One region of the Ensifer sp. 4252 genome, then DNA from elsewhere that is predicted to be linked to it. Evidence: predicted binding sites of a transcription regulator. Region 1 holds the regulator's gene; the other holds the start of a gene.
The links. Region 1 encodes LexA, which represses DNA repair genes until DNA is damaged. Its sites were predicted from a motif close to TGTTCNNNNTGTGTTCNG; they were not measured.
Positions count from the first base shown of each region.

Region 2: the regulator LexA is predicted to act here: its motif matches at 12,252-12,269, upstream of ABIE33_RS12080 (ATP-dependent helicase).

Region 1 covers NZ_JBNDIU010000018.1:58,316-74,267, forward strand. Annotated here, with positions in the region: gene ABIE33_RS26245 (septal ring lytic transglycosylase RlpA family protein) at 1-431, opposite strand, end outside; tRNA gene ABIE33_RS26250 (tRNA-Ser) at 708-797, shown strand; gene ABIE33_RS26255 (hypothetical protein) at 1,023-1,187, shown strand; gene ABIE33_RS26260 (DUF4242 domain-containing protein) at 1,554-1,841, shown strand; gene ABIE33_RS26265 (hypothetical protein) at 2,022-2,165, shown strand; gene ABIE33_RS26270 (hypothetical protein) at 2,609-2,896, shown strand; gene ABIE33_RS26275 (hypothetical protein) at 2,953-3,192, opposite strand; gene lexA (transcriptional repressor LexA) at 3,373-4,092, shown strand; gene ABIE33_RS26285 (hypothetical protein) at 4,482-4,814, opposite strand; gene ABIE33_RS26290 (hypothetical protein) at 5,470-5,616, shown strand; gene ABIE33_RS26295 (GFA family protein) at 6,098-6,529, shown strand; tRNA gene ABIE33_RS26300 (tRNA-Cys) at 7,065-7,138, opposite strand; gene ABIE33_RS26305 (thermonuclease family protein) at 7,551-8,252, opposite strand; gene ABIE33_RS26310 (hypothetical protein) at 8,603-8,893, opposite strand; tRNA gene ABIE33_RS26315 (tRNA-Asn) at 9,044-9,118, shown strand; gene ABIE33_RS26320 (cryptochrome/photolyase family protein) at 9,225-10,673, shown strand; gene ABIE33_RS26325 (class I SAM-dependent methyltransferase) at 10,780-12,033, shown strand; gene ABIE33_RS26330 (SMR family transporter) at 12,115-12,486, shown strand; gene ABIE33_RS26335 (SMR family transporter) at 12,473-12,799, shown strand; gene ABIE33_RS26340 (SDR family NAD(P)-dependent oxidoreductase) at 12,787-13,629, opposite strand; gene ABIE33_RS26345 (cysteine synthase A) at 13,953-14,993, shown strand; gene ABIE33_RS26350 (alanyl-tRNA editing protein) at 15,002-15,751, shown strand; gene sseA (3-mercaptopyruvate sulfurtransferase) at 15,767-15,952, shown strand, end outside.
Region 2 covers NZ_JBNDIU010000004.1:208,558-224,509, forward strand. Annotated here, with positions in the region: gene ABIE33_RS12020 (50S ribosomal protein L11 methyltransferase) at 1-193, opposite strand, end outside; gene ABIE33_RS12025 (SCO family protein) at 349-948, opposite strand; gene ABIE33_RS12030 (hypothetical protein) at 1,135-1,293, opposite strand; gene ABIE33_RS12035 (methyl-accepting chemotaxis protein) at 1,612-3,723, shown strand; gene ABIE33_RS12040 (chemotaxis protein CheW) at 3,726-4,190, shown strand; gene ABIE33_RS12045 (hypothetical protein) at 4,586-4,888, shown strand; gene ABIE33_RS12050 (CreA family protein) at 5,027-5,527, opposite strand; gene ABIE33_RS12055 (diguanylate cyclase) at 5,650-6,894, opposite strand; gene ABIE33_RS12060 (phosphoribosyltransferase) at 7,142-7,816, shown strand; gene ABIE33_RS12065 (cysteine hydrolase family protein) at 7,946-8,587, shown strand; gene ABIE33_RS12070 (N-acetyltransferase family protein) at 8,777-9,238, shown strand; gene ABIE33_RS12075 (DUF488 family protein) at 9,287-9,733, shown strand; gene ABIE33_RS12080 (ATP-dependent helicase) at 9,765-12,209, opposite strand; gene ABIE33_RS12085 (carboxymuconolactone decarboxylase family protein) at 12,345-12,749, opposite strand; gene ABIE33_RS12090 (cyclase family protein) at 12,812-13,633, opposite strand; gene ABIE33_RS12095 (efflux RND transporter periplasmic adaptor subunit) at 13,950-15,134, shown strand; gene ABIE33_RS12100 (efflux RND transporter permease subunit) at 15,131-15,952, shown strand, end outside.

The DNA of each region.
Region 1 (15,952 bases):
GTGCCGTTTTCGGTGTTGGTGACACGCGCATAGCTTGGCAGCGGAAAGGTCGGATGCGCGGCGGACAGATGAAGCTTGTCGTAGACTTCGCCATTGGCCGTCAGACGGCCATGAAAGGCCGAGCCGTACCAGGACGCGACACCGGTCTTGTTATAGCCGAAATCTTCCTTGGGTTGGTACCACTTGCCCTTGACCTGATAGGCCTTGCCGACCTGAAAGCGGCCGCCGCCTTTCGGGATATTCTTGCCGCTGGCGACACGGGGGCTCGCCTTCACGCCGTAAACCGACTCGGCAAAGTATTCTTTGCTTCTCGGCTTGCTCTTCTTGATACTGGACGTCGATCCGCAAGCCGCGAGCGTTGCGCAAAGCACGGGAACCGCCGCAAGGCGCAGTCCCTTGATCAGATATGCCGCATTTTTACTGGATGTCATCTGTCCCACAACATCATTCGAATAAGCCGTACTCGAAACCTTCCACTCTTGCCCCCAGCGGAAATCTCGGCGTCCCGAAACGGAACAGTCGATTAATCATGACAGCAACAAGGCAAAATTGCGAACCGACGAGCGGCCGATGGCTCGAAATCTCCAGTTATGGTTTACGAATGGTTACCCCGGCGAGATAAACAGCGGATGCGCGAAGAAAATCTTGCAGCCCAAGCATGTTAAATCTTGCAAAGCGGCAAGGCTTCGCGCAATAACGCCCTGCCCGGAGGAGTGGCCGAGCGGTTTAAGGCACCGGTCTTGAAAACCGGCGTGCGTGAAAGCGTACCGTGGGTTCGAATCCCACCTCCTCCGCCATTGCCTGTCTCATTTTTCACCACCCATTGTTGAGCTAGGTCGCCAAGTGAATGCTTTGGCGGCGAACGCATACAAGTTTTGCGAGCGCTCCCTTATATAGCCATAACATTGGCGCGCGCGCCTGCACGGCCGTAGCTCGGCCCGCTTGCCATGCCGGATGATTTAAGGGAAAGTCTGATTCCGGCCCATCGAGGCCTGGGCAATCTCCCAGAACTGGAGAAAACCATGCCTCTTAAATATCTGACGACAGCCGCTTTTCTCGCGCTTCTCACGCTTTCCGGATGCGCAAGCACCGGCGGCAGCAACACGACCTATGCGCAGTGGCAGGGCCCGTCGCCGGAACCCGATCCGTCTGCGGCAAGTCCCGGCGGCTTCCGTCTCAGCTACTGAGTTTCATGACAGCGGCGCGTAGTAAATATGACGCGCCATGGGCGCCGTTGCGCTTTTGACCTGCTGCATGATTTTCCCCTGTAGCACCCGGCTTCGAACGGGCATCTACGCACGCGATTGATCTGCAAATCATAATGCGTGCGGATGTGAATTGCGGCCCGCGCAGGGCCTTGCAGACATTTGCTTTCGCCGGCTTCAAGGCTGCGAAAGCACGCCTTCTGATCTGCTAGCCGAAACGAGGCAAGGTCTCCGGCTGCCTGACGCGATGTTGCATGCAAATCGCCTTGCATGCAATCGCAAGCATTGACTCCCTTTTCATTAGGGAGGCTTGATATAATGGTCATCCAACAGTCAAGGAACTGAGCGATGCCCACTTTCATCATCGAACGCGAGGTACCAGGAGCTGACAAGCTCAGTCATGACGACCTCTGCGCACTGTCGGCGAAATCCAATGCTGTCGTCGCCGATCTCGGCGTGCCATACACATGGATCACGAGCTATGTCGCCGGCGACAAGCTCTATTGCGTTCACGAAGCGCCGAGCGCCGACGTCGTTCGCGAACACGCCGAACGAGGCGGGTTTCCGGCCAACAGGATCACGGAAGTCGCCGCCGTGATTGGGCCTTCGACAGCATCTCAAGGGCGCGGCAAATAGCCGTATCGGTGTTATAATCACCACGGGCAGAAAATCGGCTTCATGCGGGCCCAAACCGCCCGCCCAGGCCAATGCTCCCCACGCACCGTCATTGACTTCCGGCGGTATCAATGCAGGCTAATCCGCCGGTCATTCGGCGCCCATGAGGGTTCCCCGGCACACCTTTTCAAGGAGACGATCATGGCAAAAGGTCAAGTGCGAAGTAACCGCGAGGTTAGAAAACCCAAAAAGGACAAGACCGTCAAAGCCGCCGTAACGACAGAAGGCTCACAGGTAAAGCTTGCAGGCAGCAGCTTCTCCCTCGGCAAGAAAGACAAGAAGTAGGACAGCCGCCTTTAACCTCTCGAACCAAATAGTCGGGAGAGTTTTGTCCTCGGCCAGTCGGACGAGGTGCGCACGTCTCCGCACACCCTGGCGACTGGCCCCCTGACCAAGAATAGATGCCAGCACGCTTGAACGTCGCCTGCCTCCGGATTTGCAAAGATCGTTGCGGGCGGCGGCGCTCGCCAAGCGTTTCCATTTCTGCTGCCAAGCCTGATCGGCCGTCGACACGCTGCATGTAGTAGACGTCGGAAGATCGAGAACGCCCTGTTCATGCAAATCTTTGTGCCTTCCCTGCCACAGCTTGAGCAGCAGTCTTCGCCTCTCGCAAAGAACTGTTGAACACGCCACAGTGCCCGGCATGCTTGCTGGACTTCGGAACGAAAGCACGGTTCACATCGTTAACCAAACTATCGCCGCCACCTCTGATCTAGTGGACGTTCACCGTGCTTGCAGCCTTGCTTATCGCCTCGATTATCGCATCGCCGAACATCGCCCTCAGCGCTGCCACGGTCGACGACCTGCAAGCCGATTTCGAAATGGCTGTACCCTGTCAACAGATCGACGGACGGAACGTTTGGAAAGGGGCGATCGCCTACTATATCCAGTCCTTCGTCTACCAAGGCGACACGCCGGTCGCGACCGACGCGGCCGACGCGGTACTGCCCGAGGACAACTCGGCGGAAACCGTCAAGGAGTTCGAGGACGCCTGCTCCGCCACACGGCCGGCCTGATTCACGCGTCCTTCACCTGATCGCCGATCGACTTCTGCCGATCCCGTGACGGCAGGCTATTTCCACTGGGTTCCATCGCCAGCGGCGCAACCATGCGGCGGCAGCCCGTTGCCAAACGTAAGCTTCAGCCGGTCACAACCCCATTGATTGAGCGGCCCGGGCATCGCCGCATTCAACGCGATTCCGACCTCATCGAACGGGCTTTGTTTATTGTCCACATATTGATACCAGCGGAATCCAAGCACCGCGGTCGCGGCGACAACGATCGTCAGAAAAATTCGAATCAGCTTCGTCATTAGACCCTCATTCCATAAACGGAAGGAGGCATAACAGCCTCGTGCGGCACGTACAGCGACGAGATCGCCGCTATGCACTCGATTGAACCAACATTCACGGAATTTTAGGCACTTGCGGAACACATATGGAACAGATAGTGTCTGTTCTTGATTTGTTTCACGCCTCTGGAGCGACTTGCCATGCTGACCCGCAAGCAACAGGAATTGCTTCTTTTCATCCATGAACGAATGAAGGAGTCCGGTGTACCGCCGTCCTTCGATGAGATGAAGGACGCACTCGACCTGGCATCGAAGTCGGGTATTCACCGGCTGATTACAGCACTCGAGGAACGCGGCTTCATTCGCCGTCTTCCCAACCGCGCCCGGGCGCTCGAAGTCATCAAGCTGCCGGAAGCCTATGCGGCAAGCGCCCAGCCCCGTCGCGGGTTTTCCCCAAGTGTCATCGAGGGAAGCCTTGGCAAACCTCCCGCCCCTGCCCCCGCCGCTGCGAAAACGACGCCGGTTGCCGACAACAGCTCCGTGTCGGTCCCGGTTATGGGGCGCATTGCCGCCGGTGTGCCGATCTCGGCGATACAGAACAACACCCACGACATTACCGTGCCGCTCGATATGATCGGCAGCGGCGAGCACTACGCCCTTGAAGTGAAGGGTGATTCGATGATCGAAGCCGGCATCTTCGATGGCGACACGGTGATCATCCGCAATGCCACCACAGCCAATCCCGGCGATATCATCGTGGCCCTTGTCGATGACGAGGAAGCGACCTTGAAGCGCTTCCGGCGCAAGGGCGCGTCGATTGCCCTCGAGGCGGCCAATCCGGCCTATGAGACGCGTATCTTCGGCCCCGATCGCGTCAAGATACAGGGCAAGCTCGTCGGCTTGATCCGCCGCTACCACTAGAGCGCTTTATCTTTAAACGGAAGCGATTCTGTTGGCTCAAAACGGCCGTTCCACACGAAGGATGGCGCAGAGCGATGCGGATCCATCGGGCAAGCCATCCGACACAGTGGGCGGCCGTTTTCAGTCAACCCGAAGGGCCGGATGAATTTCGGCCATTACCGGCGGCGGCCGTCTTGACCGCAGCCTCTGCTGCGCTCTTCGCCAGCCGCCTTGGTCCTGGCCGAAATTCCTTCCGGCAGAATGCTTCTGTTTAAAGATGAAGCGCTCTAGGCCCGTCTCACTCTAGCCGCCATCGTGCCGGTCAGCCGTCTTCTTGCTTCAACGTCTCGCCACCACAAGGTAGCGAGACGGAGATCGTCAGATCGAGCGTTTTCCAGGCTCGACAGATTTTACTCGTGTATCGAGTACTCGCCCAACTCGCAGAGATCCTGCGTGTCTTCAGTCGTGTCGAGACCGGAACCTTCTTCGAATTCAAAGCGCATGTCGTATTTGCAGACATCGCGTCCGTCGGCGATGGTAATTTCCATGCTTTCGCCCGGATTGAGCACCTGCCGCCCGAAGACGTCGTCCTCCCACTGATCAACACCGACCGGCGACGTGTAGAAGTTCGTCAAAACGACGTTCGTCTTGTTCTTCAGCTGAAAGACGAGATCCTCAGCGCTGGCGGTGGCCGTCGTTGCGGCAAGAATGGCAAGAGCAGTCAGGGCGATCTTACATTTCATTTTATGTCTTTTCCTCCATTGTCGGCTTTGTTTGATACTACCTATACGGGTCGCGCTGTCGGGATATTCATTCCCAGTACCGTCTAGAGACAATATTTTCAGCACTGACAATAGCGACCGGATCACCATTTCGGGGCGCGTCCTCGCAAGGCCATGTCGTTGGCGACTGCGAACGTTCAGAAACTGGCCGGCAAGGGTAGCCCGGCCGAATTGCGCTTTGAAAACAGTGGTTGGCGGCAATGTGGATAGCCTCGTTGCGCGTGTTGGACGCGCCGCATTGACCCGCCGCTTCTTGCCGCCACCTGCGTGCCGCAGCGTGTCCCGGCACGCCCACCGTTTCACTTGCAACAATCGGACCGCTATCGATGGAGAACCACTTTCGCCAGTCGGCCCTGCGCAGGCGCTGGCGGACTTGTTGCCTTCACCGCACGAGGGGCTAAAGCACGCCCTCGCCCGCCCCATTTACAGGCAACGCGCTCACATCGTCATTGACGCTCGCAACGAGCACACGGCCGCTGTACGCCACCGATGGCCCGTATTTCAACCGCCTTCGGATCAGCGCTCGCCTCCAACCCCGTCAACCTGCGGTCGCACCGTTGTCTTTCTTGGGTACGGACCTAGTTACCCATTTCATACCCATGAGAGGAACTGCTGAATGAACCGTAATGGGCTTTATCTGATCATTGCCGTGCTCGCCGTGGCCGTCATTGGTCTCGGCGCCTATGCCTACCGCGAGGAAACAAAACCGGCCGGTGTCGAGATCAAGATTGGCCAGGACGGCGTTTCCGTTCAGGAGAATTGAGCGCGATCTGGAATACTCTCAACAGGCGGTTTATCAGCCGCGAATTTGCGGCTGGGGGCGAATGCTGCTGGACGTTCGACGTCCCTATGTTCGCTCCTCGCGCGGATGGATGCGAACGGCCGTAGACTTTTTCTCCGCACGATCCGCTGGCGTAACGCTCGCGCGACAGCGTGCTGGCGCATGCATTAGTCACTTGGTTTGGGTATGTGCCCGATGTTCGACGGGACGCTTCGTACCCTGCCCCTGAGCCCAATCGGCCTGATGGCCCTACCACGGGCTATGTTTTGCGCCGTTTCACGCAGCATCAAGCTTGTCACGGACGGCACTCCTGGCGGAAAAGAGCGAAAGTCTGATACAGCCAACGGCCTCAACGAGAAGGCGGCCCTCTGGAATGAGCCAGCCCAAGAATGCGCTTGAGCACAAACAGCCCACCCCATACTAAAGCCCGTCAATTGCGCTTCAAAATCAGATGGATGATTCGATGAATCTCGACGTTCAGGACCTAGATGGAGCCTGCCACTGTGGAACGGTTCGCTTCAATGTGAAACTGAAGAACGGCCTCCGCACCGCCCGCCGCTGCACTTGCTCCTATTGCCAGTTGAAGGGCGCGGTTGCCGTCTCTGCCGCCAAGGACGGGGTCACGGTTCTCTCCGGAGGCGAGGCTCTTACCAAATATCAGTTCAACACGAAGGCAGCAGAGCATTATTTCTGCTCGAAGTGCGGCATCTACACATTTCACAAGCCGCGCGCGAACCCGGATTTCTACGGCGTCAACGCCGCGTGTCTCCAGGGCATAAGCCCATTCGATTTCGAAGAGCTCCCTGTGAACGACGGCATCAACCACCCGATGGACACGAAGGGATCAACCGGCCCAAGGCTCGCGGGAACGCTCAAGTTTATTCCGGCCAAGTGATGGGCGCGGCTGGCAGGACGCCGGCCGCAGCCGTTCAAACCGTTTCGCCCCGAATAACGGTGGCGCGTTCGTTGCGCCGCCATCAACGTCCACAGTGCCGCCGGCTCACAACCAGGCGGGTATGCCACAACTGAGTTATGGCGTAGCATCTGTAGAATCCATTCTGGCGGTAAACCGGGGGCTGGCAGCTGTCGCCGTTCCGCATGCAAGCTAGTCGGACCAACTCCCAACAACTTACGCAAGTTCCGTCCCAAAGTCAGCGTCATCGTACACTGCAATCAGTTCAACGGAGCAGGCATCTTTGCGGTGGGCGCCGTTGTCGCCACGACCATCAGTGATCCGCTTCATCGCGCATACAAGGCGGCCGTAAAAGTCCACGCTTTGTGATATCGCCAGCAAGATGCAGCGGCGCACGTGTGCGCAGAACATCGTGAATGGGATCAGGGGCAGATTTCTACATCCTCCCGAGAATATAACAGATCATGAGATCCGCTTCGGAAGTAGCGCTTTAGATCTAAAGCCTGAGGTGTATTTTTGGAGGCCTCGCCCGGAATTGAACCGGGGTACAAGGATTTGCAGTCCTCTGCGTCACCACTCCGCCACGAGGCCTCACCCGCTCGATTGATCAAGCGTTGGCGCGGATTTAGAATGATTGCAGAAAAACCGCAAGAGGCATTTTTCCGAAAAGCGTCCCAGGTAATTTCTGAGATGTGATTTCCACAGAGCCTGACGTTCGTGATCCCTCTTCAATGACAGCCGGCCGTTCGCACGCTCCATCAGGCGCTTGACTGAATAATCAAAAGCGGCGCGCAGAACCGAAGGATAGGACATAAAGGACCGCACGGCACGCAATGCCGTTAAGCAGGCTTACGCACCGAATGAAGACACGACGTCTTCGCTGCCACGCGGCGATGGCAACATTTTGCTCACTAGAAGCGTTTTGCCGGTCACATCGCCGACCGGTTTGATCCGTAGCGCCGCCTCACGCCTCCATAGCCGCGGAGACGCTGGCGTTACACGGCTAGCACCACGGCGTTGACCGTCCCTTCCACGGGCGAACCAGCCCCTCCGAGACAAGAATGCTACCGAGCGAACGGCCATCACGCATCACCACGCGCAGCTTCTCGCTGGTTTTGTCATCGTCCCTGCCGATGGCTTCGATCAGCCTGAAGTCTCCGGCGTTCAGCAATTCGCGCAATCTCTGTTTGGCGTAGAAGCCGCGCGCGCGCTCACCATCGCAACTTGCCTGCTTGATTCGCGGTGCGTCGATATCGGCGACGCGGAACGCTTCGCCTTGATAACGGAACGTTGCACCGTCGATGACGCAATTGTCGTTGCGGATACCGCAGAAATAGAACTGATTCGTCTTAGGCTGCAGAGCGACGGGCTGCGCGATCGGACGCTCGACCGGTGTCGGCGCCGCCAGCCCGACATTGACTGCGGGTATCGGGCCGTCGGCAGGCTTCGTCTTGTGTGTGGCCGGTGGCGTAACGGCACGGGCCTGCGCCTTCGGCCGATCATCCGACCTGGATGTCGATGTCGACTTGGGCGCCGATGCAAACACATCCGAAACGCCCGGCAGATCCCGCAACTGTCCACGGTGGTCATAGGCAACGACGCCGCCGACCGTCAGCACCGCGGCGAGATACCAGGGCAGCATTCCGCCCTGCTTCTTTGTTCGGCTGCCGCGGCGACGCCCGCGGCTTGTCGTGGTCTTACCCATTCCGCCCCATCCTTGATCCGGGCGGCATTATGCTGCCGATCCGTTGCCGAATGGTTTTCAACTGCAGCCCGAATGCGGGTGTTTGCACACAAGACATCGGGGAGAGCGCAACAATCCAGGATCGTTCATTTCCGCAGCACCGCGCTCAGATCGTCGCCAGCAATGCAGCGACGACGACGTTTGCGAGCCTATCGACAACGAAGGCACGATGCGCCCCAACCGAGCGACCTCCGCAGCCGTGGATTGATGTGGACGAGCGAAACGTTGCTCTCTCCGGCATGGGCTCTGCTTCCGTCCGGCGTTAGTTTTGTGGTGCCCCGTCGAAGCGAGGCCACCTTCGCAAAGATTCATCACTCTTTTGAGGAGCCCGTCCCGTTGCGTCGACGCGCCCACCACACGGCGAACCTGCGCCGGCGGCGGCGAACCGAGGGAATATCGTGCGAGAGGATGAGCAAGCCCAGGGGCACCATCCAGAATCCAAGCACCGGCAGAAAACCGAGAAAGCCGCCGAATATCAACAGCCCGCCAACCAGCATGCGCAGGAGCGGTGATTCCGGCAGGGTAAGGCGCCATTTGCCCAGCACGATCTGCCGGGTGTGCGGGTCTATGCCGAAATGCGTCTGTTTTCTGTTTTTATTCATCATTCCCTATCCGACTGCGTTTCCCACAATTGGGGACTTCTCCACAGGCTCGCAACAAAACTTCTCACTTTTTTTGAAAAAACAGCTTGGCAAATCGGAAAAGCATTTGTATTAGCAGCCTCACTTCTGCAGGACACGCCGCGCAGATGATCCCTGGTAGCTCAGCGGTAGAGCATTCGACTGTTAATCGACAGGTCGCCGGTTCGAATCCGGCCCGGGGAGCCAGTTTTTAAAAGAGCCATTCGCGGTAATGCCGGAATGGCTCTTTTTCATTTTGCGGCTATCGTGGTGCCGACGGCACCCTTCCTCCACCAGTCACCTTTGGAATGTCATGAGCGCGAATTCGACAACGCCGGTTCTGGTCTGGTTTCGTCGAGATCTGCGCCTTTGCGACAATCATGCGCTTGCTGCTGCGTCCGAGACGGAAGCACCAGTGATTCCGATCTACATCAATGAACCAGAGGAAAGCGGCAATGGACCGCTGGGCGGCGCGCAGCGCTGGTGGCTGCACCATTCGCTCAAGGCACTGCGATGGTCGCTGCGGGCGCACGGCTCCGACTTGATCCTTCGGACCGGTGCGCCGCTGGATGTGATCACCGAGATAACGCGGGAATCGGGCGCGACGACAGTGTTCTGGAATCGCCGCTACGACCCGAGCGGGATAGGGACCGATGCGCCACTGAAGAAAGTGCTCATTGAACGCAGCGTGACCGTGAACAGCTTTGCAGGGCAACTGCTGCATGAGCCAACCCGGCTCTTCACTAAGGGTGGCGGGCCCTATCGGGTATTCACGCCGTTCTGGCGTGCGCTTGAGGCCGGCGGCGAGCCGGCGGCACCGATCGAGGCGCCGGAGACAATCAGAGCGCCTGTGAAGTGGCCGGCATCCGAAGAGCTTGAACAGTGGAGGCTCTTGCCGACGCGGCCGGACTGGGCATCGACGTTCACAGAAATCTGGACGCCGGGCGAGGAGGCTGCTGCCGAGCGCGTGCAAGACTTCGTCGAAGAAACCCTTGCCGGCTACAAGACCAAGCGGGACGTCCCAGCAGCGCAAGGTACGTCCCTGCTCTCTCCGCACCTTGCCTTTGGCGAAATCTCTCCAGCGCAGATCTGGCACGCCACGCGCGGCCTGACGGAAACGCCGGTGGACGATGTCGTCACCTTCCGCAAGGAACTCGCCTGGCGCGAGTTCTCCTACAATCTGCTGTTTCACAATCCGGATCTCGGCCGTCAAAACCTCGATCGTCGTTTTGATAGCTTTCGCTGGCTGGACAATAACGATCATTTCCATCGCTGGGCGAAGGGCCTGACCGGCTATCCCATCGTCGACGCCGGCATGCGGCAGCTTTGGCGCCACGGCTACATGCACAATCGCGTCCGGATGATCGTCGCCTCCTTTCTGATCAAGGACCTGCTCATCGACTGGCGACATGGAGAAAGCTGGTTCCGCGACACACTGCTGGATGCAGACCCGGCGTCGAACGCCGCGAGCTGGCAATGGGTGGCGGGATCCGGTGCCGATGCATCGCCTTTCTTCCGCATTTTTAACCCTGTGCTCCAGGGCGAGAAATTCGATCCCGAGGGCCTCTACGTCAAGCGCTTCGTTCCGGAGCTCGCTGATCTCGATGCGCGCTATATCCATCGACCATTCTCCGCTCCCGCGGCAGCGCTTGCAGCCGCCGGCGTCGAGCTTGGGGTCTCCTACCCTACCCCTATTGTCGATCACGCATTTGCCCGCGACCGCGCGCTGGCCGCGTTTCAGGAGATCAGGAACGCCACCTAAAAAATCACTACAACCGCACCACCGCCGGTACAAATCCGTGGTTGGCCTCGCGCCGGATTATCGCTAGGCTCACGTTACGGATGCAACGATTGCCGGAGGGTGGTTTATGCATAAAACAGAAGCCTGCTTTGCCGATTTCGACAATGCCGAGCTCCTCTCGACTGAGAATCTCTCACAGGTACTGAAGGACTTTCCGCTCAAGGCCCAGATGGTCCTTCGCGGCCTCGTTCACCTCGAGGCGGGCGCGCTCGTGCTCGCTCTGCCCAATAGTCGCCGACTGCTGGTTAAAGGAAAGGTGCCGGGGCCATGCGCAGCGGTGACCCTGCACAACTGGAATCTTCCGCACCGGGCGATCACCGGCGGCACGATCGGCGCCGCGGAAAGTTATATAGACGGCGATTGGGACAGCCCCGATGTCGGCGCGTTTCTCGAGCTTTTCCTTGTCAACGCAGACATCGGCAACCGATTCCCGAACCGGGCGCGCGGGCTGATGCGGCTCTTGGAAAAGTTTATCCACTGGCGCAATGCCAATACAAGGACGGGTGCCCAGCGCAACATCTCTGCCCATTACGACCTCGGCAACGCCTTCTATCGGGAATGGCTCGACCCGAGCATGACCTACTCGTCGGCGCTTTATGCAGGCGGCGCCAACGATCTGCAGTCGGCCCAGACCGCCAAATACCGTGCACTGGCCGAGGCGACGAATCTGCGGCCCGGCGACCACGTGCTTGAGATCGGCTGCGGCTGGGGCGGGTTTGCCGAATTTGCCGCCACCGAGATCGGCTGCAAGGTCACCGGCCTGACCATCAGTCGTGAGCAGCTCGCCTTTGCCCGCGAGCGCATGCACAAGGCCGGCATCGCAGACCGCGTCGAGCTGAAATTCCAGGACTATCGCGAGGAAAAGGGTCTCTACGACCGAATCGTTTCGATCGAAATGTTCGAGGCGGTCGGGGAAAAATTCTGGTCGACCTACTTCTCGCAGTTGAAGCGCTGCTTGAAGCCCGGCGGCAAGGCCGGCCTGCAGATCATCACGATCAAGACGGAAGCCTATGAGGAATACCGCTCCAACCCGGACTTCATCCAGAAGTACGTGTTCCCCGGCGGCATGCTGCCGACGCGCGAGCATCTAGTCGATCTCGGCCGCAACGTCGGTCTGCGCATGATCAACGATTTTGGCTTCGGTGGTGACTACGCCCGCACGCTCGGCGAATGGCGGCAACGCTTCTGGTCTGTGTGGAGCAAGATCGAGCCGCTGGGTTTCGATCTGCGCTTCAAGCGCCTGTGGGAATTCTACTTCTATTACTGCGAAGCCGGCTTCCGTGCGCGCAACATCGATGTCCGTCAGATCGTCTTCGAGTGAGGCGCGCCGCCGGCAGGCTTTACCGACCGCCCGACAACGCCTATGAGGCACCCGATCCAGATCTCTTCTTGAAGGTTCCTCATGCGGCTTGCATGGTTTTTCCTGGCACTCGCCATCGCGACTGAAGTGGCGGGCCTGACGGCGATGAAGGCCGCATCCGCCAATGGCTCCTATATCGGCCACGTGGTGATGTATGTCTCCATCGCGCTTTCCTACGTTTTCCTGGCAAAGGCTGTGAAGACCATATCGGTCGGCGTTGCCTATGCCATCTGGGAGGGATCCGGGGTCGCGATCATCACGCTCGTTTCGGTCTTCGTGTTCGGCCACGTGCTGACCGGCCGGGAAATGCTGGGCCTGTCGATGGCGGTGGCCGGAATCCTGCTCGTCAATGCAGGCGAACACCGCGAAGAGGACGCTCCGGACACGCAGGGAGCCATCGATGAGCGCGCCTAGTCTCTATTTCGTCTTTGCTGTCATCGCCGGCGTCCTCGACATCGCTGCCAATCTCGCGTCGACCAAATCGAATGGCTTCGCGCGCCGCGGCTGGGGCGCGCTTTCCATCGTGCTCGTGCTCGCCGCTTTCGCCTTCCTTGCGGAAGCGGTCAAGGGCATGGAACTTGCCATCGCCTATGCCGTTCTCGGCGCGACCGGGATTTTCGGCACAGCCATCTGCGGCCGTCTGCTCTTCGGCCAGAAGCTCAAGCCGATCGGCTGGGTCGGCCTTGCCCTGATCTTCGGCGCAGTCCTTGTGCTTCACACAGCCTGATGTGGCCGCTCCTTGGTGCTCGTGCGGGTGCTCGTCGCCATTGGCGGCGTCGCGCCTTGCCGGGTCAGCCTGTCAACGAGCGCGAAGTAGGCAGCATAGGGCAGCAGGCGTGACAACTTCGCCATGGTGATAGAGCGTTTCGGGAAGCTGACTTCGAAGTGCTTCGACTTCAGGCCCTCGACGACGTGCTGGGCGGCCTCGTTTGCACTGATCATGTCGGACCTTGCAAATCCAAGGCGCGGCGAACCGGTCGTGTCGACCGGCCCCGGATTGATCAACTGCAGGCGAATGCCGATCCGGTCCAGATCGAGCTTCAAGCTCTCGGCCAGATTGATCAGGGCCGCCTTCGTGGCGCCATAGGCGGCGTTGCCCGGCAACCCGCCATAACCGGCAGCCCCCGAGACGATGGCGATGTGCCCCTGCCCCCTGGCCTTCATGTGGGCGACAGCCGGCAGCAGACAATTGACGACACCGTTCACATTGACGGCAAAGCTACGCTCAAATGCGTCGCGATGCAGATCGTCGCCTCTCACCGGGATCGTTACGCCCGCGTTGAACACGGCCAGAGACAGGTCGCCGTGATCATATTCGATCGATGCCAACACACGCTCCATGTCCTGCGGATCGGTAACATCTCCGTCGAGAACAATGATGCGGCCGTCGGCGGCAGCCTCCTGTTGCAGAGCCACCAATTTGTCGTGATTTCTGGAGGTGACGACCACGGAATAGCCGTCTCGCACCAGCCGCAATGCCAGCGCTCGGCCTATTCCCGAGCTCGCTCCCGTTACCCATGCCAACCCATGCTCGGAATTCGTCTTGTGCATACTCATTGTCCATACCTCGGCACGCACCCGCCCGGTGCACGCTCAACTCAAGGGGCCGGGGAATGACACGCCCGGCCCAGACCAATCCCCTCCAATATTCAGCGCGCACCCAGAGCGGCCTCGACCCTAAGCTTTCCCCTCGAAGACGTTTTTTGTTCGGGACAGGGCAGCGGTGAAACGCTATTTCTTGCCTGGGAAACAGGCTGAGCCGAAAACACGCCAATATTTCGGCGATCCGGCATCGTTCTCAACGTTCGCCGGCCACTCGGCGTCTTTCTTCGGTAACGCGGCCCGCTTCGGCGGCCGTTCTCAAGCACGAGGTTCTGCAAATGGCCATTCTTCCGTCCGTTCTTGAAGCAATCGGCAATACGCCCCTGATCCGGCTGAAGACCGTATCCGAGGCAACCGGCTGCACGATCGTCGGCAAGGCGGAATTTCTCAATCCGGGGCAGTCTGTGAAGGACCGTGCCGCGCTCTGGATCATCCGTCAGGCGGAGAAGGCCGGGCAATTGAAGCCGGGGGGCGTCATCGTCGAAGGGACAGCGGGCAATACCGGCATCGGCCTTGCGCTCGTCGGCCAGGCGCTGGGCTATCGGACCGTCATCGTCATCCCGGAAACCCAGAGCCAGGAAAAGAAGGATGCGCTGCGTCTTCTTGGAGCAGAGCTCGTCGAAGTACCGGCTGTGCCCTACAAGAACCCGAACAACTACGTCAAAATCTCCGGGCGCCTGGCCGCTGAACTCGCCAAGACCGAGCCGAATGGCGCCATCTGGGCAAACCAGTTCGACAATGTTGCCAACCGTGACGCCCACGTTGCGACGACTGCGCCTGAAATCTGGCGCGATACGGACGGCAAGGTCGACGGCTTCATTTGCTCTGTCGGCTCCGGCGGTACGCTTGCAGGCGTTGCAGAGGGCCTTCGCGCCAAGAACCCGGCCATCAAGATCGGCCTTGCCGATCCGGACGGTGCGGCGCTTTACAACTACTACGCGCACGGGGAGTTGAAGGCGAGCGGAAGCTCCATCACCGAGGGCATCGGCCAGGGCCGTATCACCGCTAATCTCGAAGGCTTCATGCCCGATTTTTCCTATCAGATCTCCGACGCCGAGGCCGTACCGCTGGTCTTCGACCTGATCGAACGCGAAGGCATCTGCGTCGGCGGATCGACCGGCATCAACATTGCCGGCGCCGTTCGGCTGGCCAAGGAGCTCGGTCCGGGACATACGATCGTGACGATCCTTTGCGACTATGGTAACCGCTATCAATCGAAACTCTTCAACCCGGACTTCCTGGCCTCGAAAGGCCTGCCTGTTCCGGCCTGGTTGAAGGGGTCCTCAAGCATCACCGTTCCATACGAATCAGTCGGATAAGATTTGCGATGACCAAGACCGTGACTGCCCTCTTCCGCGAAGATTTCTATCTCTCGACTTGCGAAGCAAGCGTAACCGGAATTCTGGAGGATGGCGGGATTGAGCTTGATCAGACCTGCTTCTACGCCACGTCAGGTGGGCAGCCAGGCGACAGCGGCTTCCTTGAGCGCAGCGACGGCAGCCGCATCGGCATCGCGGTTGCCCGCCATGGCGCCACGAAGGACATCATCATCCATGTGCCGGCCGAGGGGCAGTCTGCACCGGCCCTCGGCGAAAAGCTGGTCCTGCATATCGACTGGCCGCGCCGCTACCGGCTGATGCGCATGCACACGGCCTGCCATCTGCTTTCCGTCGTTTGTCCGTTCCCGATAACCGGCGCTGCCGTTGGCGAAGATGAGAGCCGAGTTGATTTCGATATGAGCGAAACGATCGACAAGGACGAGGTGACGGCGGCGCTCAAGAAGCTCATCGACGAGAACCACCCCGTCTATCTGCAATGGATCACCGACGAGGAACTCGCAGCCAACCCTGGTATCGTCAAATCGAAGAACGTGCGCCCTCCCGTCGGCCTTGGTCGTGTCAGCCTCGTCTGTATCGGCGAAAGCTCGGCGATCGACAGCCAGCCCTGCGGCGGCACACATGTGTCCGAAACCCAGGAAGTCGGCGCGATCCACATCGCCAAGATCGAGAAGAAGGGGAAAGAAAACCGCCGCTTCCGCATCCGCTTCGGTACGGCAGACGACCGCCAAGCAATCTGAACAGGAGATACGACCATGACCAACAACAAAAGCGCTTTCGTCGTTTCTCCGGACTGGTTGCAGCAGCGGCTTGACGATCCCACCATTCGTATCCTCGACGCTGCCTGGTACCTGCCCGCACAGAACAGGAACCCGAAAGCGGAATACGATGCGGGCCACATTCCCGGCGCCGTGTTCTTCGACCAGGATGCGATCGCCGAT
Region 2 (15,952 bases), on a different contig from region 1:
CGGTCAAACGCTCGTTCACGCTCTCCTCGTCGGCCGCCATCATGTAGATCGAGGCTTCCCAGACATCGCGCTTTTCGTCGACTTCCGTCGTGCCGATCGCAAAATCCTCTTCGCCGAAAACCTCGCTCAAACGGTCGAGCACGGCTTCTGCCTGCTTCTCGGTGGTGGTGACGAAAAGTCTGATCTCGCTCAAGGCTCTGTCCTTCGGCTGACACTGCATAATCTTCGCGCGCCTGATCCGGCGCGCGGCGCAGCAAGCCCCCGCCGCTACCATGAATGCCGGGCAAACGCAAAGCGCCGGACGGTGCCAGCGCTTTCAAAAATGTTCGATCGATGCTGGAGCCGTCCTCAGCCCTTGGCGAGATTTTCGAGCTTCTTGACCGCCGTCTCGGGGTTTTCCTCGTAGGCGATCGTGCCTGAGAACTTGCCGTCGGCGTCGAGCAGGAACACTGACGCCGTGTGGTCCATGGTGTAGTCGCCGTCAGGCTTTTCGGCGTCGAGCGGCACCTTCTTGGCGTAGACTCGGTAGCCCTTGACCATATCAAGCACCTTGTCGGCCGGTCCGGAAATGCCGGTAATGCGCTTGGAGACGTTGGAGACGTACTGGCCGAGAATTTCGGGCGTGTCGCGCTCGGGGTCGACGGTGATGAAATAGGCCTGCAGCTTGTTGCCTTCCGGATCGACCTTTTCCAGCCAGCCGTTCAGCTCGAACAATGTCGTCGGGCAGACCTCGGGGCAATGGGTGAAGCCGAAGAAGAGGGCGGTCGGCTTGCCGGTGAAAGCCTTTTCGGTGATTTCCTTGCCGTCCTGCGCCACCAACGTGAAGGGCACGCCGAAAGGGCCGGAGGCGGCCTGCTGCTTCGACTGGGTCATCTCATAGGTCAGCCAGCCGAGAACGCCGGCCATGACGACGACGGCGGCCCAAAGGGCGATGCGAATGGTTTTCATGGGTGCTACCGATTGTGTTGGGGCCTTGGCCGGCCATAGCAGGTTGATCGGCTGTTGATACCGTCTCCGCCGCAGCCAGGCAAATGGGACAATTGCCGCAGGCAATCTCTTGGTGTTGACGCATTTCCGGACGGAAAGCCGCTTCGCACATTTCCCGGAAATGCTCCGGCCGCAAGGTTCATCAGATCAGAAGCACCAGGCAAGGCCGGACTGAGCGAGCGCCAGGAACATATCGGCGCCGTTCGCCACCCAGCCGCGGAAGGCGAGAAGCGTCACGATGGCAAGCGCCATCGCAAGACCCGCAAGCAGCGGCAGCCGGATCGATCTCTGCGTTCTCGTGTTCATGACGCCATCATAACATCAGAAGCGCCAAGGGGAAGGGATCTCCGACAGCGCCGGAGGAGCAGGCGGCTCTGATACGCTTTCGCGAAGGCGCGACCGCAGTTTTCTGAAAGCATCGTGCAGCAAGCCTTTCTCCCCAGGATTCGGGGGGCGGCTTAGCGAATGCTTAAGGTCTGTTTGCCAGTGTTTTGCCAACGCGGGTGAAGTGCTTCACCTCTACATGACATGACGTCATCCGGTTTGATCGAGCCCGGCTTTCCGCATCGATTTTAACGGAGGACTTCGCCTGGTTTTGGCAGGTCCGTGACCATGGACTGCTTTATGACCGCAACGTCTGCGCCCCTGAAAAAGAACCTCTCCGTCAGCCAACGGCTTGCCACGCTTGCCGGTGCCGCCTTTGTCGGCTTCGGCTCCGTGCTCGGCGTCGGCTGGTACGAGGACATGCGCTCGAACGAGGCGCTGAACGGCGCCATCACTGCGCAGCGCGGCCTGAACACCGTCGACGAAATGCGGCTCGCCACCACCAACCTCGTGCTCAACGCGATGGATACCATCGTCGACCGCGACGAAGGCGTCATCCATCCGGAACGCGCCGCCGGCATCGCAACCACGCTTGGCCTTATCGAGGCAGGCAAAGCGAATATCAAGGCCCTGGCGGCCCTGCTCGGCCGGGCTGACGCGCTTTCGAGCTTCGACGCGGATCTGGCCGAACTTCGCCAGGCAATCGGCGTCGACCTGAAGGCGCTGGTCGAAGGCAAGGCCTCGACGGAAGAATTCGGCAAGATCGACGATGCGATCGACGGTGCCGGCGAACGGCTCGGTACTGCACTTGCACAGCTCTCCGAAGCTGCAACGCAACTGGTTCAGACGCGGGTCGACGAAGCGCGTGCCGTATCGGCCGATGCGCTTTTGCTGCAAACGGCAGCCGGCCTGCTCGCCATGGCGACGTTGCTCGGCCTTCTCTGGTTTCACGGGGCCACGCTGCGCCGCGGCATCCTCGGGCTTCGCGACAGCATGCAGCGCATCCAGAAGGGCGAGCTCGGCTCCAAGGTCGACGCGCTCGATCGCGGCGACGAAATCGGCGTCATGGCCCGCTCCGTCGACCTCTTCCGCGCCTCGGCCATCGAAAAGCAATCGCTCGAGCAAAATGCGGCGGCCAGCCGCCGCGAGATCGAGAAGGAACGCGAACAGCAGCAAAGCGAGCGCGACGAAGCGGTGCGCCGCATTCAGGCCGCTGTCGACAGCCTCGGCCTGGCGCTGACGCAGCTTGCCGAAGGCGATCTGGCCGTCACCATCGATCGACCCTTCGACGGCAATCTCGACACGCTGCGCCGCAATTTCAACCAGACGGTCGGGCGCCTGCGCGACGTGCTCTTCAACGTCAAGGAAAACGCGCTCTCGATCGAATCGAACGGTCGCCAGATGCGCACCGCCGCCGACGACCTGGCGCGCCGCACCGAAAAGCAGGCCGCATCGCTGGAACAGACCTCCGCCGCGCTCGACGAGATCACGGTGACCGTGCGCACGGCGACCCAGCGCGCCGAAGAGGCGAGCCGCATGGTCGACGACACCCGCACCAATGCGCAGGAATCCGGCCGAATCGTCGGCGAGGCGATCGATGCCATGGCCCGGATCGAGGATGCGTCGAGAGAGATCGGCAAGATCATCAACGTCATCGACGAGATTGCCTTCCAGACCAACCTTCTGGCGCTCAACGCCGGCGTCGAGGCGGCAAGGGCAGGCGAAGCCGGCAAGGGCTTTGCCGTCGTGGCGCAGGAAGTGCGCGAACTGGCGCAGCGTGCTGCCGGTGCCGCCAAGGATATCAAGACGCTGGTCAGCCGCTCCGGCAACGAGGTCGGCACCGGCGTCCGGCTGGTGCAGGCAACGGGCGAGGCGCTCGGCCGCATCGGCGTCGATGTCGCGCGCATCAACGAACACATGAGTTCCATCGTCATGGCGGCACGCGAGCAGTCGACCGGGCTCAACGAAATCAGCACGGCCGTCGGCCAGCTCGACCAGATGACGCAGCAGAACGCGGCAATGGTCGAACAGACCAACGCCTCCAGCCACACGCTGGCGCAGGACGCGGAAAAGCTGACGCAGCTCGTCGGTCAGTTCCACGAGGGCCGCGCGGTTCACGCGTCGATGCGTTCCAGCGCGCCATCGCAGGTGGGTTCGAGCGTGAAGCCGGCAACTGCTCCTCCTGTCCAGACGAAGACGGCAGCAGCGACGACGCCGGCATCGACGAGGCTCGTACCCAGGGGCATCGACAGAGCGGTGCCTTTGCGCAACCTCGCTTCGGCAAAATCGACTTCGCGTCCAGCTCCATCCCCCGCCAAGGCCCTCATGGGCAAGCTTGCGGGCGCATTCGGCAACCAACCGGGCTCCGTGCCATCGACTTCGGCCTCCGGTGAGAATTGGGAAGAATTCTGATCATGTCCAACGCAATCAAGCAGTCCGGTGCCTATCTCGAAATCGTTTCGTTCCATCTGGGCGACCAGGAGTTCTGCATCGACATCATGGCGATCCGCGAAATCCGCGGCTGGGCGCCGGTGACGCCGATGCCGCACACGCCGCCCTACGTACTTGGCCTCATCAACCTGCGCGGCGCGGTGATCCCGGTCATCGACATGGCCTGCCGTCTCGGCATGAAGATGACCGAACCGTCGGAACGGTCGGCGATCATCGTCACCGACATCGCCGGCAAGCTGGTCGGCCTGCTCGTCGAGCAGGTATCCGACATGATGACCATCAAGAGCGAAGATCTGCAGCCGGCACCGGAGATCATTCCGGAGGCACAGCGCGCTTTCTGCCGCGGCATCGTCGCGCTGGAAAAGACCATGGTCTGCTTCCTCAACCTCGACACCGTGATTGCCGACGAACTCGCCCAGGCGGCCTGATCGCAGCCATATCGCACCGCCATTCGCGACGGCTCGGGACAAAGTTCCGGGCCGTTTGCTTTTTTGCTTCTCCGGAACTTTTCACGATGGGGGACGGTTTTGTTTGTGACGCCGTCAAAAAGGGCGAAACTGGGGACAGCGCCGCAGTCGTCGTGTGCCCTTTGTGTTGCGGAAAATCCCGAACTTTCAAACGCTTGCCGAATTGACCCTGCGTCACGGGCTGGGTGTGACCGAGCGGGTCAAGTTACAGTTGCGTAATGTCCATCACGGTTGCACGAGATAATGTGAGCGAAACGTCATCTTCGACCGGGGAACAAGTGGGTGTATGGTACGTTCTTGCTCCTACCCGAACGGAGGCCGGGTGATGCAAAGACAACGACATAGGAGTTGATGTCATGAAAATGTCTCTGAGAAACTCACTTGCTGCACTAGTCCTATCGACGGCGGTCGCTGGTATCGCGGCTCCGGCATTTGCCGATAGCTATTACCAGGGTATCGACCCGCACAACCCTCCCGGAACGCAGCAACGCGTCAGGGTCGCCCCGATGGGCACCAGCGTCGCTCCGGTGGACCGCATGTCGACCGGCAGCATCTACAGAACCGCGCCGCCGCGTGTCATCTACCAGCAGCCGGGTAATGACCGCTATCAGGGTGGTGACGGCGACTACTACCAGGGTATCGTGCCACCTACCTATTGAGCATCGAACCTTCCAAGCAAAGAATGGCCGACGCCAGTTGGGGGACTGGCCAATGACAAAGCCCTCCCGGAACGTGATTTCGGGAGGGCTTGTTTTTAATGCATTTCGCCTGAAAGAGTGGTCGCCGGGGGCGCTATTTCAGGGCTGGGGCTTGCCTTCCTGCCAGTTGACGGTCTGCCCGTAGAGCGGGATCGTCGTGATCGACATCTTGGCCGAACCGTCGGTCAGTTCGCGCGAGTGGGCAAGATAGATCAGCGTGTCGTTCCTGCGGTCGTAGATCCGGGTAACGAGCAGGTCTTTCCAGATCAAGGACAGGCCGGAGCGGAACACTTCCTCGCCTTCCTTGGAAAGATCGATATCGCCGATCTCGATCGGGCCGGTCTGGCGGCAGGCGATCGAGTTGTTGGAGGGATCCTCGAACCAGTTGCCGTTCTTCAGCCGGTCGATGACGCCGCGATCGAAATAGGTGACGTGGCAGGTCACGCCCTTGACCTTGGGATCGCTGACCGCGTCGACGATGATGTCGTTGCCGAGCCAGTCGACACCGACTTCGCCGACGGTTTCGGCGCGGGCGGGAGCGACTGATGTCACGAGAGCGGCAAGGCCGGCCAGGATCGAGACGCGGAACGAACGGGACATGAATTTCCTCCGGTGGATTGCACCGTTCACATAGGTTTTGCCCCCATCAATGCAAGATGGGCAGTGCAAGAAGGGCACTGCAAGGTGGAACACGCGAACCGGGCTTGGCGGAGTTTCGCGGATCAGCCGGTATCGCGCAGCAGCTGCGGTGCGAGCGAATAATTCTCGGCAGCGCGAAGCTGCGCCGCGGCAGCGGCAAGCACGCGAGCGCTCGCATCGGGCTGCAGCCGCCCGGCGATCGTGCAGCGGTCGCGGCCATCGGCCTTGGAAGCGTAGAGCGCCATGTCGGCCCGCACCATTACGTCGGTCATGGTATCGGCCTCGCTCGCGCTGGCAATGCCGATGCTGACCGTCAACCGGATCGGTTGGCCGAAACGGCCGACAGGGGTATCGCGGACCGTACGGCCGATCTCTTCGGCCAGCAGAAACGCTTCCCCCTCCGTATGATCGGAAAGAACGATCCCGAATTCCTCACCGCCGATGCGCCCGAAGGTGCCGCGCCCGGCAACGCAGGCAGCGACCGTGTCGGCGAAGTGGCCGAGCGCGGCATCGCCGGCCGCATGGCCATAGCGGTCGTTGATCTGCTTGAAATAGTCGAGGTCGAGCAGCAGGAAGGCGGCGGGGCGCGCGTGAGCCGTGCACGCGGCGAAGATGCGTTCGCCAAGTTCGATGAAGGCGCGCCGCGACAGCGCTCCCGTCAATTCGTCGCGGGCGATCGTGGTCTTGAGATCGGCGATGACGCGGTCATGAGTCATGAGGATGACACCGAGAAACAGGATGGGCAGGTAGAGTAGCCACATCGCAGCCAGCAGAAAGTTCCAGGCAATAAGGATAGCCGGGCCCGCCTCGTTCACGGGGGAAGGGGGCGAGATCGCGGCGATATGCAGGAGCGTGACGCTGGCAATGGCGGCACCGATGACGATGGATTTCCGTGTCGTCGGGTCGCTCGCTGTGCGCAGCCTCAGGACGGAAATGGAGGCGACCACGAAGACGGCGGCGGCGACACCGAGCGCGATCAGCGCCCGAGCCGCGGTACTCTGCGCGCCGAACGCAACCAGAACCGAGATGGTTGCAACCATCGTTGCGCCGAGCGGCAGGATTGCCGGCCTCCAGCTGGGCAAAGCGAAGAACGAGCGGAAACCGGCAAGAACGAAGAGACAGGCTATGGCGAGAAACGCAAAACCGACAAGCAGCAGCGGCCGGAGGGACGGGATCTCGGCCAGCATCACCAATGCCATGGCTATGGCTGTCATCGCGCAGCTGGAAGCGAACTCCGCAGCGCCCGGCATCGATGATTTCCGCAGCGAAAGCAGTACCGGCAGCATCACCAGCAGGGATATGATCGATAGGGCGGGGAGAAAGCTCATTTCGAAACGGCCTGTCGTGCTAAAATCGAGGAAGGCGGCTTGCGTCAAAGCCAAATATGCAGGGTCAATTGGTAGCTTTCGCGCCTTAACGAAATCCGGCGAAAATCGCTGCAATTTTAGCGACAGCCGAGATTGGCACGGTTGTCCACCTATGCGGAGTGACAACTGCCGGACGGTCAGTGGTCTCGTCGACGGTGACGCGGTTCCAGGCGGTTCAGGCGGCCTTCTGCGGGCCGGGAGAGGCGACATGTTCACAGGACCGGTGTTGTTCGAGGATAGGGCCGACGCCGGCCGCCGGCTGGCACAGGCAGTGGCCGTCGAGGCGCCGCCCGAGCCCCTGGTGATGGGGCTGCCGCGCGGCGGCGTTCCGGTTGCCTTCGAGATTGCCATGCATCTCCACGCGCCGCTCGAGGTGTTGATTGTGCGCAAGATCGGCGCGCCGGGTCATCTGGAATTCGGACTTGGCGCATTGGTCGACGGCGAAAAGGCGGAGCTGGTTCTGAACCGCGGGGCCGTGCGCCTGGTGCGGCCTCCGCGCGGCTACATCGCCGCCGAAACCGAGCGCCAACGCGCAGAGATCGCAAGACGGCGGGTGCTCTATCTCGGCGACCGCGAGCCGCATTCGCCGAGGGATCGCAATGTGGTGCTCGTCGACGACGGCATTGCCACTGGCGGCACGATCCGCGCGGCGATCCAGGCGCTGCGCCGGGCCGGCGTGCGCAGCCTGCTGCTGGCGGTTCCGGTCGCGCCGGCGAGCGCGATCGCAAGCCTGCGGTCGTCGGTCGACGGTATCGTCTGTCTCTCCACCCCCGCCTTCTTCCGCGCCGTCGGCCTCCATTACCGCGACTTCGAGCAGACGTCTGACGCCGAGGTCATGACCTTGATCGGCAAGGCGAGGGCAGACAGGTGCGACGGCGCATGAGACGGAGGTGCCAGCGCCATCATTTGCCCCCGGCCGTATTGAAACATTGGGACCGCCGCGCCACATTCCCGGTGCTTGATTGAAGCGTCGGGGACGGCCGCCGGAGGAGGTGGGCCGGAAGAGGGGATGATGGCAGTTTCAATGGACATTGGGAAAACGCTTGCCGATTTTTGCCGACCGGACCGGATGGCGCTGGTGGTCTATGACATGCAGGTGGGGATCACCAATCAGGTCAAGAATGGCCCGGCGGTCCTGGCCGAGGTGCTGAAGGTTCTGGAGGCGGCGCGGGCCGGCGGCTATCCCGTCATCTTTCTGCGGCACCTGTCGATGCCGAAGCCGCTGATGGGGGCGTTCCAGATGCGCCAGGCAATGGCCTGGCAGCGCACGGATGATCCCGATGCAATCCAGCCCTGGTTCCTGCGCGGCACGCCGGGCTTCGAACTGGTGCCGGAACTGGCGCCACGCGAAGGCGAGGCGATCCTGGACAAGATCACGTTCTCGGCCTTCGAGGGCACGCCGCTTGCCATTATCCTGCGCGATCTCGGGCTCACCTCGTTTGCCATCTGCGGCATTGCAACGGAAATCGGTATCGACCCGACCGTGCGCCATGGCGCCGATCTAGGGCTGGTGCCGATCGTCATTCGCGACGCCTGCGGCGCCGGCCACCATGAGGCCGGCGAACGCTCGATGGACAACATCGCCTTCATGGGCGACGCGATCCTGACCGGCGTCGACGAGATCGTCGGGGCGATGACCAAGGCTCAGAGATAAAGAAAGCCTTTGCCGTCGACACAGTCCCGCGAGGCCGTGTCGGCGGGTATCCACCGTTCGGGTCTGCACGCAACCGCCAGGAGCGTGGCATCTCCACCGGTAAGGTCTGCGCATGCGTTGCGCAGGCATGGAAAGGCATCACGCCATCCTTTCCACGCTACATTCGCATTGATTCAGCAGGACAGAGATATGACCGACGCGCTTCGCATCCGCCCGCTTGCCCGTAGCGATTACGGCGAATGGCTGCCGCTCTGGGATGGTTACAACGCCTTTTATGGTCGCTCGGGTGCAACGGCGCTCGATGCTGATATCACCGCCATGACCTGGTCGCGATTCTTCGATGCCTATGAGCCTATGCATGCGCTGGTGGCCGAAAACGAGGGACGGCTGGTCGGGCTCACCCACTACCTCTTTCACCGCAGCACGACGTCCATCGGACCGAACTGCTATCTTCAGGATCTGTTCACCAGCGAGGGTGCGCGCGGCAAGGGTGTCGGCGCGGCGCTGATCGAAGGCGTCTACGCGGCGGCACGCAAGGCTGGCTCGGCGCGCGTCTATTGGCAGACGCACGAGACCAACGCGACGGCGATCGCGCTTTACGAGAAGATGGCGGAACGCCCGGGCTTTATCGTCTACCGCAAGATGGTCTAGGTTTCAGCTTGGCTGGGGCTGTGTGACAATGGGCAACTGGGGTGCGCCATGGACAACGTGCAGGTTTCGACGATCGGCTTCACAAAATCGTCGGCCGAAGATTTCTTCGATCGCCTCCAGAAGGCCGGCGTCAAGACGATTGTGGATGTGCGATTGCACAATACCTCGCAGCTTGCCGGTTTCGCCAAGGCCAATGATCTAGCCTTCTTCCTGAAGAGGATCGGCGGCATCGACTATGTGCACCAGCCGCTTTTCGCGCCGACCGAGGCGATCATGAAGGCCTACAAGACCGACAAGGGCGACTGGAAGACCTTTTCGCGGGACTTTCTCGACCTCATGGCAGAGCGCAAGGTCGAGCAGCAGGTGAAGCCGGAGGCGCTGCAGGGCGCCTGCCTGCTCTGCGCCGAGGACAAGCCGCACCGCTGCCATCGGACCCTCGTCTGCGAATATCTCAACGACCGCTGGGGAGGTCGCCTTCGCGTCGAGCACCTTTAGGCGTCTGATAGCCGTTGAGGGGATTTTCCGCTCACACCTTCTCGACGAATCCGTCCAGCACACGCTTCTGGCCGGCCTTGTCGAAGTCGATGGTCAGCTTGTTGCCTTCGATGCCTGAGATGTTGCCGTTGCCGAACTTCATGTGGAAGACGCGGTCGCCGACCGTGAAGCGTGACGGCTCGGTGCTGGTGGATTTCGCCACCAGTTCGCCGTCGATGGTGCGGCTGCGTGGGCCGCTTTCGCCGTAGCCGATGCGCTCGACCGCGTGGCCGGAGCGCGAGCCCCAGTTGTCGCGCGTTGCATCCGAGCGGTGCTGCTGGGCGCGTTTCCAGCCGGGGGTGGAGTAGTTGTTCTGGAAGGGGTCGGCCTTGTCGAAGCGCGACTGACCGTAGCCGCCGCGGCCGTAACCGCCGTAGGACTGCTCGGTCTCGGCGACCTCCACATGGGTGTTCGGCAACTCGTCGAGGAAGCGCGAGGGCAGGGTCGACTGCCACAGCCCGTGGATGCGGCGGTTGGAGACGAACCAGATGTGGCAGCGGTGCTTTGCCCGGGTGATGCCGACATAAGCGAGGCGCCGTTCTTCCTCGAGGCCGGAGCGGCCGCCTTCGTCGAGGGCGCGCTGGTGCGGAAACAGGCCTTCCTCCCAGCCGGGCAGGAAGACGGTGTCGAACTCCAGCCCCTTGGCCGAATGCAGCGTCATGATCGAGACGGCATCGAGGTTTTCGTTCTGCTCGGCGTCCATCACCAGCGAGACGTGTTCGAGGAAGCCGCGCAGGCTCTCGAAGGCTTCCATTGAGCGGATGAGTTCCTTGAGGTTTTCGAGCCGGCCCGGCGCTTCGGCCGATTTGTCGTTCTGCCACATCGCCGTGTAGCCGCTCTCGTCGAGGATCTGCTCGGCAAGTTCGGTGTGCGGCGTGGTTTCGAGCAGGCTCTGCCAGCGGCGGAAATCGGCGACGACATCGAACAGCCCCTTGCGGGCCTTCGCCTTCAGCTCGTCGGTCTCGATGATATCTGTTGCAGCGGCAAGCATCGGCACGTCGCGGGCGCGGGCATAGTCGTGCAGGGTGCGAATGGTGGTGTCGCCAAGGCCGCGCTTCGGCGTGTTGACGATACGCTCGAAGGCAAGGTCGTCGGCCGGCTGGCAGACGAGCCGGAAATAGGCCATGGCGTCGCGGATCTCGAGGCGCTCGTAAAAGCGCGGGCCGCCGATGACGCGGTAGTTCAAGCCCAGCGTGACGAAGCGGTCTTCGAACTCGCGCATCTGGAACGAGGCGCGCACCAGGATAGCCATGTCGTTGAGCTTGTGGCTCTTGCGCTGCAGTTGCTCGATTTCCTCGCCGACGGCGCGCGCTTCCTCTTCGGAATCCCAGGCGGCGTGCACCTGGACCTTTTCGTCATCCGGGTCGGTGCGTTCGGTAAACAGCGTCTTGCCCAGCCGCCCCTCGTTGTGGGCGATCAGGTGCGCGGCGGCGCCGAGAATATGCTCGGTCGAGCGGTAGTTGCGCTCGAGCTTGATAACCTTGGCGCCGGGGAAATCCTTCTCGAAGCGCAGGATGTTGTCCACTTCCGCGCCGCGCCAGCCGTAGATCGACTGATCATCGTCGCCGACGCAGCAGACATTCTGCGGCACGCCCTTGGCGCGTTGCGCCAAGAGACGCAGCCACATGTACTGCGCCGTGTTGGTGTCCTGATACTCGTCGACGAGGATGTAGCGGAACTTGTCGTGGTACTCCTTCAGCACATCCGGATTGGTACGGAACATGCGGATCGGGTGCAGCAGGAGATCGCCGAAATCGCAGGCGTTCAACGTGCGCAGCCGGTTCTGGTAGGCGGCGTAGAGTTCGCGGCCCTTGCCATTGGCAAAGGCGCGGGCATCGCCCTCGGGGATCTGCGCCGGGTCGAGGCCCTTGTTCTTCCAGCCGTCGATCATGCCGGCGAATTGTTTGGCCGGCCAGCGCTTGTCGTCGAGACCTTCGGCCTGGATGATCTGCTTGATCAACCTGACGACGTCGTCGGTGTCGAGAATGGTGAAGTCGGAGCGCAGGCCGACGAGTTCGGCGTGGCGGCGCAAAAGCTTGACGCCGATCGAGTGGAAGGTGCCGAGCCAGGGCATGCCTTCGACCGCGTGACCGACGAGCACGCCGACGCGCTCCTTCATCTCGCGCGCCGCCTTGTTGGTGAAGGTCACCGCAAGGATCTGCGAGGGGAAGGCGCGGCCGGTGGAAAGAATATGGGCGATGCGGGTGGTGAGCACCCGGGTCTTGCCGGTGCCGGCGCCGGCCAGAACAAGCACCGGGCCATCGAGCGATTCCACCGCTTCGGCCTGCTCCGGATTGAGGCCGGAGAGATAGTCCGGGCGCTGCTGGCGGTCGCGCGCCGCCATGGCGCGCGCGGCGATGCCGCCCGTTGCCGGCGGCTGTTTGCGCGGGGCCGGCTCTTCGTCGAAGAAGGGAATGTCGTCGAAACCACTCATCATGCGGCTCAATGTAGTGATTCGGAGGCGAAAGGCCAGAAAGGATGTTCTTCTTTTATTCCGTTTTCTGCGCCACCCGCACCAAGCCTGTGGAAAGACAGGCGATTTCGAAGCCGCTTATCCTCCGCGCGACCGTCGTCAGGCCGTCCTGTCGAAGGTGGCGTCCACCGGCACCTGCAAAGCGGTCGCGAGCTGGTTGGTTCTGGCGGCAAGCGAGATCACCCGCAAGAGATCGGCATGCTCGGCATTGGTCATGCCTTTGGCCAGGGCGGCAGCCGTGTGGGAATGGGCGCAGTAGCCGCAGCCGTTGCTGACGGACACGGCGATATAGAGCATTTCCTTGACCAGCGGATCGAGCGCGGAGGGCGTTGCCATCACCGCCTTGACGTCGCGCCAGGTCTGTTCCAGCAGGTCCGGATCGAAGGCGAGCCACAGCCACATATTGTTGATGAAGTCCGATTTGCGCGTGGTGCGGATGTCGTCGAACACGGCTTTTACGCGTGGATCGGATTCCGGATCGGCCGGTGGGGTAATGGTGCTCATGACGTCTCCTGAGTAAGCATCGCCGGCGGCAGGGGCGCCGCCGGATGTTCGGGGCCAAGGGATCAGACCAACGCAAACACGCGGGCAGGGCCGCCGGTGCCGCCGCGGTGCTTCGGCGCGCCAAGCACGAGGGTCGCGCCCTTGGCCGGCACCTTGTCGAGGTTGGCGGCCGCCTCCAGCCCCCAGCGACCTTCCGGCAGCCAGGCGTAGTGGGTGGCGAAATCGGCCGAGGCGCCGTGGTCGAGCGAGAGCGTGTCGACGGCAATGCCGGCCGCCTTGGTCTCTTCCAGCAGATATTTTGCCGCCTCGACGTGGAAGCCGGGGAAGTGCAGCTTGCCGCCGCCATCGGCGTTGCGGAATTTTTCGGTGCCGAGATGCGCACCCCAGCCCGAGAGCATGGCGACGCAGGCATTTTCCGGGACCTCGCCATTTGCAGCGACCCAGGCCTTGATGTCGTCAGGCGTCACCTGCGCATCGGGGTCAGTGGATGCCTTCTGGCGGATATCGACGACGCAGAGCGGTACGACGAGCTTTTCGACCGGCAGTTCGGCGACCGACAGCCCATCGGCGGAGAAATGCAGCGGCGCATCGACATGGGTGCCGGTGTGCTCGTTCACCCTGAGCTCGAACAGGTTGAACTTGTCCTTGGCATAGGTGAACTTCGCCTCGCGGAAGAACTGCTGTTGGCCGAAAAAGGTCGGGAACTCCTCGTAGAGCTCGTGGGTGAGGTCGGTGACACTGGAGTGACCCTGGGCGAGCGCCGGCGGAGCGATGCCCGCGCTTGCCGCCGCGATCCCGGCCGTTCCGACGGCTGCTGCCTTGAAGAAGCTGCGGCGGGACAGCATCTTCTGCTTTACGGATTCCATGACGCACGCATCGCACATGTCTTTGCTCCCCTCTCGAGAACCGGTCGAAACCGGGCGGCAATGGCTGCCAGCGGTTGCAGGATACCGCAGGGAGGATCGCTGTAAACGGTGTTTATCCCGTGCGTTTTCATGGAATGGCGCGGCGATCGTGACTGCCGGCGCACGATGGCGCTGATGTCATCATGCCGCCAACAAATACGCTTTTATTACAATTGCGTAATGATGGCATTCCGCCGTTGCCCACAAAGGTGCGAACAACGATACTCAGGGCAAATCGGAACGTTCCGCCGGCGCGTGCCGCGCAGGAGCGTGTTTTGCATATTTGGAGACATGAATGCGGGTTTGGAAACAGCTGGCGGTAAGCGCCGTTGTGCTTTTGGTGGGCGCCGGCGTCTGGGTGCGGTTCGTACCCGGGGCAGGCGAAACGCTGGCTGCGATCGGTGTCTCGCATCCGCTGATCGATGCGATCTCCAAGCAGGACGGCGGCGCCGGGGGTGAGGGCGGACAAGGCAATGGCGGAGGCAGGCAGGGCGGCAACGACGCCATCCTCGTCATGGTGCGCCCCTCGGCAACGTCTGTCGTCAACGACCGGCTGAACGCGATCGGCAACGGCGAGGCGATCCACTCCGTCACCGTGACGCCGACGGCTACCGGCAACCTCACCGAAATTCTCGTCCGCTCCGGCGAAAAGGTGGCGCAAGGCCAGGTGATCGCCAAGCTCGACAGCGACGACCAGAAGATTGCCGCCGACCAGGCGCGACTGACGCGCGACAGTGCGCGGGAAAAAATGGAGCGCTATCGCAACCTCAGCACGGCGCGCGCAGTAACGGCAGTGGACGTGCGCGACGCCGAAATCGCCATGCAGGCGGCCGAACTTGCGCTCAAGACAGCAGAACTCGATCTCAAGCGCCGCGATATCGTCGCGCCGTCGAAGGGTGTCGTCGGCATCATCACCGTCAATGTCGGCGACTACGTCACCACGACGACGCCGATTGCCGTGGTCGACGACCGTTCGGAAATCCTCGTCGACTTCTGGGTGCCGGAGCGTTTCGCCAACAAGATCGTCGTCGGCCAGCCGGTGACCGCGCACGCCATCGCCCAGCCGGGCAGCCAGCTCGACGGCGTCATTCACGCCATCGACAATCGCCTCGATCAGGCAAGCCGGACCCTGCGCGTGCGGGCGCGGCTGGAAAATCCAGAGGACACGCTGCGGGCTGGCATGTCCTTCTCCGTGACGATGGCGTTCGACGGCGACACCTATCCGACCGTCGATCCGCTTGCCATCCAGTGGAGTTCGGAAGGCTCCTACGTCTGGCGCGTCAGCGGCGACAAGAGCGAGAGGGTGCCGGTCAAGATCATCCAGCGCAACCCCGACAAGGTGCTGGTCGACGCGGCGTTGAGCGAAGGCGACGAAGTCGTCACCGAAGGCGTGCAGCGGCTGCGCGACGGCGGCGAGGTGCGCATTGCCGGGCGCGAGCGCCGCGACGCCGCGCAGAAGGTCGCGGAGGACGTGAAGTGAGCGGCGCGAAGGAACCGGGCCACCAGACCGCTCGCGAGGCCGGCAAGACCGGCTTTACCGCGCTTTTCATCCGCCGGCCGATCTTCGCGCTGGTGGTCAACACGCTGATCGTCGTTGCCGGCCTTGCCGCCTGGAACGGCATCGAGATCCGCGAGCTGCCCCAGGTCGACCAGCCGGTCATATCGGTGACGACGACGCTCGATGGCGCGGCGCCCGAGACCATGGATCGCGAGGTGACCTCGGTGGTCGAAGGTGCGGTATCGCGCGTTCAGGGCATCAAGGACATTTCCTCGACGTCCAACTTCGGCCGCAGCCGCGTGACGCTGCAGTTCTCCGACACCACCGATATCGGCCAGGCGGCTAACGATATCCGTGATGCGCTCGGCCGCGTGCGCAACCAGTTGCCCGAGGATGTCGACGAACCAAGTATCGTCAAGGCGGATGCCGACAGCCAGCCGATCATGCGCCTGGCGCTGACATCCGATACCATGACGATGGAAGACATGACGCTGCTGGTCGAAAACGAGATCAGCGACCGGCTGGCAGCCGTCGAAGGGGTCGCCGACGTTGCCGTCTACGGCGACCAGGAAAAGATCTTCCGCATCGACCTCGACCAGGCCAAGCTCGCCGGGCGCGGCGTGACGGTCGCAAATCTCAGGACGGCGCTTGCCAACGCCTCCTACGACGTGCCGGCCGGCAAGCTGACCAGCGCCAGCCAGGACATTTCGGTGCGCGCGACCGCCGACCTGCAGACGCCGGAGCAGTTCGAAAACCTCATCCTCGTCAACAATGTGCGGCTGCGCGACATCGGCACGGTG